DNA from 4 places in the Planifilum fimeticola genome. Region 2 is predicted to be linked to each of the others. Evidence: riboswitches for the same ligand, from Rfam matches in the RefSeq annotation. Region 2 holds a riboswitch; each other region holds the start of a gene.

Region 1 (2,199 bases), on a different contig from region 2:
CGAACTGATCTTCGCCTCCCGTTCGGCGCCGACGGGCTCCGGCGTACCCAGCAGGGGGCGAAAGACGACCCTCTCCGCCTCCAGCTCCAGTTCCTCCGTCAATTTCTCCTGAAGGGACGGATCCCAGCGGCGCAAAATCAACGCCAGCGCGCTTCGCTCGTCCCCCGGCAACCAGGCGACATCCACGGCCGAAGTTCCGAACCGTTTCAATCGCTCCTTCACTTGTTGGGAGATATCGGAGCCGAGGCGATCCTTCGTCTCGATGAAGGCGAAGCGCGCTCCCCCCTCTTCCCAGACGGGGAGAACCAGCGGACGCCGGTAGGACAGCGGCCGGGGAAGGGGGAGACGGAAAAGGTTGCAAAGGTCCTCCACCATGGCGCTGGCGGTGGGCTGTTCCCCCGCTCCCTGGCCGACCAGCGTCACGTCCTGAACCGTGTCCGCTTCGATATGGATGGCGTTGTAGACACCGTTGATGCCGGACAGGGGATGGGAAAGGGGAACCAGGGTGGGCCCCACCTGCAGGGCAACGGGACCTTCCTCCCCGAACTGCTCCGCCTTGGCCAGCAGTTTGATCCTATACCCCAACCGGTGGGCCAATTCCAGCTCCGCGGGCGAAATATCGGTGATGCCCCGCCGTGCGATCTCGTCGACGGGCACCACGGCTCCGAAGGCGAGACGGCTGAGAATCGTCAGCTTGTGGGCGGCATCAAATCCCTCCACATCGGCGGTGGGATCGGCCTCCGCGTAACCCAGCCGCTGGGCCTCTGCCAGCACTTCCTCAAAGGAGCGCTGATGTTCCCCCATCTGCGTCAAAATGAAATTGGTGGTGCCGTTCAAGATCCCGGAAACGCGCAGAATCCGGTTCGCCTTCAGGAAATGCTGCAGGGTGCCCAGCACCGGAATCCCGCCGCCGACACTGGCTTCATACAGGAGCTGAACCCCGTGCTCCTGGGCCAGCTTTTCCAATTCCGCTCCATGTTTGGCGATCAGTTCCTTGTTGGCCGTCACCACGTGGCATCGGGAGCGGATGGCCCGTTCGATGTAAGTTCGGGCAGGCTCCACCCCGCCCATCGCTTCCATGACCACATCGACCCCTGTCGCCATGATCTCCTCGAACCGGGTAGTGAGCAGGTTTTTCACTCCGTCCACTTTCCGCTTCTTGTTCGGATCGCGCACCAGGATGTGCTTGACTTCGAACAGGAGTCCGGTTCGGCGTGCGATCACATCCTGATTGCTTTGGAGCATTTTGTACACGCCGGTTCCCACGGTCCCCAGCCCCAACAGGGCCACATCGATCCGGTCCACTCCGCTTCCCTCCCTGTGCATTGGATAAAATGAAAACCCTCTTCGAATAAGAAGAGGGTATGTAAACGCAACATCCATACCCCGCTCCTTATCTCTCAGCGCCCCCGGCACTGCAGGAATTGGCACCTTTGCCCCTGGAAAGCACCCCGTGGGTGCCAAGGCAAGGTTGCCGGGCTTCATCGGGCCAGTCCCTCCACCTCTCTGGATAACGAGTCGGGTCAAGCTATGCAATTTAATTAGTCCTTATTATCTTACAGCGGACCCCCTTTGTCAAATCTTTTTTTTGTCCAAAACGATTTTTTCTATTTGAACGGTTCCGCCTCCTCGGCTCGGAGATTGCACATGAAAACGGCCCGGTCGCCGGGCCGTTTCACCTCAGGGGCGCATCTGGCGGGCCAGCGCTTCTTCCGCCCTTCTCACCATTTCCTTCACCATGTGGCCGCCGATGGCACCGCCGATCTTTCCCGCCTCGGCGGCTTTCAGATCGCCGTTGTCCTCCGGCTTCAGCGGAACGCCCAAACGGCGGGCCACTTCGAACTTGACCTCTCCGGGATTCATCGGGCCCGTTCCCAACTCCCGGCTCATCACCTGTGCCTTCAGCCGATCCATTTCTCCGCGGGCCTGGGGCACCAGCAGCCGGTTGCGGCGACGCCTGCGCGCCATCTCTTCCACCCCCTGGTCTTAGTGTGTCCAGCCGCCCGTCTCTCTTGCACCGACACAAAAAACCCTCCGGTCGAAACCGGAGGGATAGCCCGGGAAATTTTCCTCATCCGCGGGCGTTCAGATAGCGTTTGTTCACTTCTTCCCAGTTCACCACATTCCACCAGGCCTTCACATAATCCGGACGCTTGTTTTGGTATTTCAGGTAATAGGCATGCTCCCAAACGTCGATGC
Region 2 (2,199 bases):
ACAACGTCCAAGTATTTTTCCACCCGCTCCTCGATATTCCCCCTCGGCACTCCTGAAAGTTTCAGTGGAATCGCAACATTTTCATAAACCGTTGCTGTTTTCAGCAGGTGAAACCCCTGAAAGATCATCCCGATCTTCCGCCGGGCATCCCTCAGTTGTTTGGGCGACAGAGACATCAAATCAACCCCGTTCCACAGCACCGTTCCGGAGGTGGGACGCTCCAGCAAATTAATGCAGCGGATCAACGTGCTCTTCCCGGCCCCGCTGTGCCCGATTACGCCGAAGATCTCCCCCTTTTTCAGTTCGAGGGAAACATTCTTGAGTGCCTCCACTTTCCCCTTTTTTGTGACAAAGGTTTTTGACACGTTGATCAGCCGAATCATCATCCTCCCCCTTTTCAAGAGCGGCATTTTTTCCGGTTACCAGGAAGGAACCACGGAACCTTTAAAGGTCTCTTCCACGAAACGCTTCACCTCTTCCGAATGGTAGGCCTTGATCAGCTTCTGGATCACCGGATCATCCTTGTTCTCCGTCCGCACCGCCAGCACATTCACCCAGGGGGAATCCTTCGGCTCCATATAAATGGCGTCGCGGGTGGGCAACAAACCGTGTTCGACGGCGAAGTTGGTATTGATCGCGGCGGCGGCAAATTCATCCAGCTGGCGGGGGATCTGCGCCGCCTCCAGTTCGACCAACTCCAGGTCCAACGGGTTTTCCACGATGTCTTTCACCGTCGCTTGGATGCCGATGCCTTTCTTTAACTTGATCAGCCCGGCCTGGTCAAACAGGAGCAACGCGCGCGCCCCGTTGGTCGGGTCATTGGGCAGACCGATTTTGTCCCCTTTTTTCAGCTGTTTCAAGTCCTTGATCCTGTTGGAGTAAATCCCCATCGGAAAGTTGACGGTATCGGCAACCGCCACCAGGTCCAAATTCTTGTCCTTTTTCATTTGCTCCAGGTAGGGCTCATGCTGAAAGGAATTGACATCGAGTTCCCCCTCCGCAAGGGCGACGTTCACCATCGGATAATCGTTGAACACCTTGATGTCGATGTCCAATCCGTCCTTGGCCGCCACCTCTTTGACCTTCTCCATGATCTGTTCATGGGGGCCTGCCGTAACCCCGACCACCAGCCGATGCTCGTCCAACGGTTTTCCGGCATCGGTGCCGCAGCCGACCGCCGCAAACAAAAGGGCACCGATCAGTACCGACTTGACTAAATTTCTCACGGGTCATCCATCCTTTTTCAAGTATTTGGATCAGAATAACAGGAATTATGGCAATGCCCGGCGGGGGTTGCACCCGAAAAAACCATGAAAAATGCCCCTCTGAAAAGACAGAGAGGCATGAAACGATCATCTTCTTCCCGCCTCTCTTATCTCTCAAAACGGATTCACCGTTTTGCAGGAATTAGCACCTTTCTCGCTCAGCGCAAGAAGGTTGCCGGGCTTCATCGGGCCAGTCCCTCCGCCTACTCTGGATAAGAGCGCAGCGCCATATTCACCTGTTATTCCCATAAGAATTCTTTCATTTATTATAGGAGATCCGAGACGCGGCGTCAACATTTTTTCAACGGTCAGCCGGATGTGCGTCTGAGGCCGGATGTCTTACCGATTCAGATACGGGGAGATTCCTTCGCCAACAACGGCCCAAGCCCCCCATGCAGGGGGCAAAGGGGTGCAATATGGAAAGCAACCCGGTTGCAGCACCGAGATTGGCCGCGACGATCGAGAACCCTCCCCTGGCCACAATCGTCAACCCGATATTCATCGACGCCTTTGGTGAAAGTCCAGCACTTCGGCCTGACAGTATTCCAGCTGCATTGTTGCCTATGATCGAAAACAGGACGGCACTCAAGGCCAACCATGCCGCATCACTCAATGCCATTGGATCAATGGTGAGACCGAAGTTGAAAAACAGGGCGCCAAAGAAATCCCGAAACAAGAAAATCATATTTTCGATGCGCCTCATATGTATCGTTCCCGCCGAAACAAGCCCCACAAGAAGCACTCCACCGAAAAACCAACGATCAGGAACAGCAGAGAAAGCATGGACACTTCGTTGGATTTGATGTTCAACGCCGGATTGATCAAGGGAACGGATTATTGTCCCAACAGGAAAATCAACAGCATGTACCCCGGAGCAAGAAGGGCAGATACAATTAAACCGCTAAGGGAAGCGGCTTCACTTAAGAGCAATCCC
Region 3 (2,199 bases), on a different contig from region 2:
GTGAGGTGTGGGTCGCTCCCACCAAGGACGTCCGTTGACCTATGAAACAGCGTGACGGGAATGGGGCATGTTAGAAACGGAGGCTTCGGTGAATCCACTTGTACCTTTCACATGCGAACACGAAGAGGGGGATTTCCGTGAAAATCAAACTGACCAGCGTACTGGTGGACGATCAGGAGAAGGCCCTCCGGTTTTACACGGAGGTTTTGGGCTTTGTGAAGAAACGGGATGTTCCGGCGGGTGGAGCCCGGTGGCTGACGGTAGTTTCACCCGAGGGTCCCGAAGATGTGGAGTTGCTTCTTGAGCCGAACAGCAATCCGCTTATTCAGATCAACGGCCAGCCCGCCGCCGCGGCCTATCAAAAGGCTCTTTATGAGGCGAAAATTCCCTATACCATGTTTTTTGTCGAGGATATGAATAAGGAATACGAGCGCTTGAAAAAACGAGGGGCCACCTTCGTCATGGAGCCCACCAAAACCGAATGGGGCTACCAGGCCATGATCGATGATACCTGCGGCAACCTCATCATGATTGCGCAGGAGGAAAAGTGACGGTTTCTGAAAGGTGCCCCTTTCAGAGTGGATATTGACAGTCCGACACCGGATCAAGTATCATGACAGAAACAGCTGTGGGGCGCAAGCGGACGAATTCCGCGGGCGTTGCGCCCCTCGAAGGAACGGACAATTTCATAGTGAGAGCGCTCTTATCAAGAGAGGCGGAGGGACTGGCCCGATGAAGCCCGGCAACCTATCGGAAGCGATTCCGGTGTGGTGCCAATTCCTGCAGAGAGTCTATCTCTGAGAGATGAGAGTCTGGAACCCCACCCAACCTTTCATCCGCAGAGATGGAAGGTTATTTTTTTACAAAGGATGATGGCGATGGAGAAGCACCCGTTGGTTCGACGGATGGAGGAAAAAATCCTGATCCTGGACGGCGCGATGGGAACGATGCTTCAGCAGGCGGGACTTTCCGCCGAGGATTTCGGCGGGGAGGCGCTGGAGGGATGCAACGAAATGCTCAATTTGACCCGGCCGGACCTGATCCGAAGAATTCACGAGGATTATCTGGCGGCCGGGGCGGATCTGATCGAGACCAACACCTTCGGGGCGACGCGGATCGTGCTGGAGGAGTACGGACTCGGGGACCGGGCGGAGGAGATCAACCGGAGAGCCGCCGAGCTGGCGGTGAACGCCGCCCGCCGGTGGTCGACGCCGGAACAGCCCCGCTTCGTCCTGGGGGCGATGGGGCCGACGACGAAGACCCTTTCCCTGACCGGAGGCGTCACCTTCGACGGGTTGGTCGACGCTTACCGGGAGCAGGCCCGGGGACTGCTTCTGGGAGGCGTGGACGCGCTGCTTTTGGAGACCGCCCAGGATACCCTCAACGTGAAGGCGGGGGGCATTGGAATTCGCCGTGCCTTTGAGGAACTGGGGCGGGAGGTGCCCCTCATCATCTCCGGGACGATCGAACCGATGGGGACGATGCTGGCCGGTCAAAACATCGAAGCCTTCTATCTCTCGGTGGAGCACCTGAAGCCGGTGGCCGTCGGCCTCAACTGCGCCACCGGACCGGAATTCATGCGGGATCATCTCCGGACCCTGTCCGGGCTGGCCCGGTGCGCGGTCAGCTGTTATCCCAACGCGGGATTGCCGGACGAAGAGGGGCGGTACCACGAGACGCCCCGGGCGCTTGCGTCGAAACTGGCCGCCTTTGCCGACGCGGGCTGGCTCAACATTGCCGGGGGTTGCTGCGGGACGACGCCGGAGCACACCCGCGCCCTGGCGGAAGCCCTGCGGGGGAAGAGGCCCAGACGGCCGATTTCGTCCCATCCGCCGGCGGTTTCGGGGGTGGAGGCGGTCTTCCTGGAAGAGGACAACCGCCCCCTCCTCGTCGGCGAGCGGACCAACGTGATCGGTTCGCGCAAATTCCGGGAACTGATCGCCGACGGCCGGTATGAGGAGGCGGCGGAGATCGCCCGCCGGCAGGTGAAGGGCGGCGCCCAGATCATCGACGTCTGCCTGGCCGATCCGGACCGGGATGAGCTGGAGGACATGGAGCGGTTTCTCGAACATGCGGTGAAGAAGGTGAAAGTTCCCCTGATGATCGATTCCACCGATCCGGCGGTGGTCGAACGGGCCCTCACCCATTCCCAGGGAAAAGCGATCATCAATTCGATCAATTTGGAAGAAGGGGAAGAGC
Region 4 (2,199 bases), on a different contig from region 2:
GATCTGGCACCAGGGGATCGAGAAGCAGGCGGCCCGGGAGCGGGCGATCGAAATGCTTCGCCTGGTGGGAATTCCCACTCCTGAAAAGCGGGTGGATCAGTATCCCCACGAGTTCAGCGGCGGGATGCGGCAGCGGGCGATGATCGCCATGGCCATGGCGTGCAATCCGAAAATCCTCATCGCCGACGAACCCACCACCGCCCTGGACGTGACCATCCAGGCGCAGATCATGGAACTGATGAAGGAGCTGCAGGAAAAAACGGGAACGGCGATCATCCTGATCACCCACGATCTGGGAGTGGTGGCCGAAACCGCTCACAAGGTGGCCGTCATGTACGGCGGGAAAGTGGTGGAGTACGGAACGGTGGAGGAGATTTTCTACCGTCCCCGCCATCCCTACACCTGGGGACTGCTCAACTCCATGCCCCGGCTGGATATGAAACGGGACGGGGAATTGCAGTCGATCCCGGGTTCCCCGCCGGACCTGTTCAAGCCGCCGCAGGGATGCCCCTTCGCCGACCGTTGCCCTCATACGATGAACATCTGCCACAGCACGATGCCGGAGAAGACCGATGTCTCTCCCAGCCACGGGGTATATTGCTGGCTGGAGCATCCCCAGGCGCCACGCGTGGATCGAAATCTTCGGGTGAACATCTCGGCGAAGTGAGTTTCCCCGCGAATGCTCTTCTGCGCAAGATGCTCTGCCACGGGACGGAAAAGGGGAGGGCCTTTGGCCGCCCCTTTCGGACCCGATGGCACGGCCTTGACACACCCCTTTAAATTGTCGTATGATAACAGAAAATTCAATAGGCGTCTTCTTATCCAGAGTGGCGGAGGGACTGGCCCTATGAAGCCCGGCAACCACCCCGCTCCCGTCCAGGGAACGGCCGGATTGAGCTTGATCCGGACGAGGGGAAAGGTGCCAATTCCTGCAGGACCCTCGGGTCCTGAGAGATGAGAAGAGGCGGAACGGAATTCTACCCATTAGCGGTCCCGCGCCCTCTTCTGATCGAAGAGGGCGCTTGCTTTTCCGGAAGGGGGAGGATGGATGTGGCGACAACCGTCAACTGCCCGCAAAAGCTGACGGTTTCGATCGGTCCGATGGATTTGGAGTGCGGCCGGCGCCTTAAGCAGGTGGAAATCGCCGTGGAGACCGCCGGGACCTTAAACGAATCCCGGGACAACGTGATCCTTGTTTGTCATGCGCTTACAGGCGATGCCCACACGGTGGGGGATGAGGATCACCCCGGATGGTGGTACGGGCTGATCGGACCGGGCGGGTATATCGATACCAACCGCTATTTTGTGATCACGACCAATGTTCTGGGCGGATGCGCCGGAAGCACCGGTCCTTCGTCGATCGATCCGGAGACGGGGCGTCCCTACGGGTCTTCTTTTCCCGTGGTGACGATTCGGGATATGGTCCGCGCCCAGCGGCGCTGCCTGGAGAAAATGGGCATCTCCAAAATTGCGGCGGTGATCGGCGGTTCGATGGGCGGGATGCAGGTGCTGGAATGGGGCATCATGTACCCTGAAACGGTGGAGCGGATGATCCCGATCGCCACTTCCGCCGCCTTCTCTCCGATGGGGATCGCCTTCAACGACATCGGTCGCCAGGCGATCTTGGCGGATCCCGAATGGAAGGGCGGAAATTATTATCCCGGGCCCGGGCCCCGAAAGGGTTTGGCCATTGCCCGGATGATGGGGATGGTCACCTACCGGACCGAAACCCTTTTTGAGGAGCGGTTCAGCCGTCGGATCCAGGACGACGGCCCCATTACCCGGATGGATTCGATGTTTCAGGTGGAAAGCTACCTGCGATATCACGGGGAGAAGCTGGTCCGCCGCTTCGACGCGAACAGCTATTTGTATCTCCTCAAGGCGATGGATCTGCACGACATCGGGCGGGGACGAGGAGGGGTGGAGCGGGCGCTGTCCCGGATCCAGTCCGATGTGTTGGTGATCGGCATCCGGGAAGACATTCTGTTTCCGATCCGGGAGCAGCGAAAGATTCACTTCCTGCTTCAACGGCTGGGGAAGCGGTCTTTGCTGGAAGAAATTCATTCCCATTACGGTCATGACGCCTTTTTGGTCGAATTTGACCAGGTGGGCCCGCCGATTCGGCGTTTCCTGGGAGAAGGGGGCTGAGGGGTCTCCTTGACGCTCCCACGCAGTGGGAGTACAATAGGAATGTATTTA

The links. A riboswitch is a leader RNA that binds a small molecule or an ion and turns the genes downstream of it on or off. The one in region 2 is predicted to bind S-adenosylmethionine.
Region 1: another riboswitch for S-adenosylmethionine. It lies ahead of CLV97_RS08225 (homoserine dehydrogenase); the one in region 2 lies ahead of CLV97_RS12100 (MetQ/NlpA family ABC transporter substrate-binding protein).
Region 3: another riboswitch for S-adenosylmethionine. It lies ahead of metH (methionine synthase); the one in region 2 lies ahead of CLV97_RS12100 (MetQ/NlpA family ABC transporter substrate-binding protein).
Region 4: another riboswitch for S-adenosylmethionine. It lies ahead of metX (homoserine O-acetyltransferase MetX); the one in region 2 lies ahead of CLV97_RS12100 (MetQ/NlpA family ABC transporter substrate-binding protein).

Annotation. Positions count from the first base shown of each region.
Region 1 covers NZ_PVNE01000011.1:6,011-8,209, forward strand. Annotated here, with positions in the region: gene CLV97_RS08225 (homoserine dehydrogenase) at 1-1,305, opposite strand, end outside; SAM riboswitch class I at 1,391-1,517, opposite strand; gene CLV97_RS08230 (small, acid-soluble spore protein, alpha/beta type) at 1,681-1,968, opposite strand; gene CLV97_RS08235 (superoxide dismutase) at 2,072-2,199, opposite strand, start outside.
Region 2 covers NZ_PVNE01000020.1:10,087-12,285, reverse strand. Annotated here, with positions in the region: gene CLV97_RS12105 (methionine ABC transporter ATP-binding protein) at 1-383, opposite strand, end outside; gene CLV97_RS12100 (MetQ/NlpA family ABC transporter substrate-binding protein) at 420-1,226, opposite strand; SAM riboswitch class I at 1,370-1,484, opposite strand; partial or broken gene CLV97_RS17910 (cation:proton antiporter) at 1,613-2,199, opposite strand, start outside.
Region 3 covers NZ_PVNE01000013.1:59,178-61,376, reverse strand. Annotated here, with positions in the region: gene CLV97_RS09500 (AIM24 family protein) at 1-38, shown strand, start outside; gene CLV97_RS09495 (VOC family protein) at 138-551, shown strand; SAM riboswitch class I at 701-811, shown strand; gene metH (methionine synthase) at 879-2,199, shown strand, end outside.
Region 4 covers NZ_PVNE01000002.1:136,016-138,214, forward strand. Annotated here, with positions in the region: gene CLV97_RS02075 (ABC transporter ATP-binding protein) at 1-667, shown strand, start outside; SAM riboswitch class I at 816-961, shown strand; gene metX (homoserine O-acetyltransferase MetX) at 1,051-2,148, shown strand.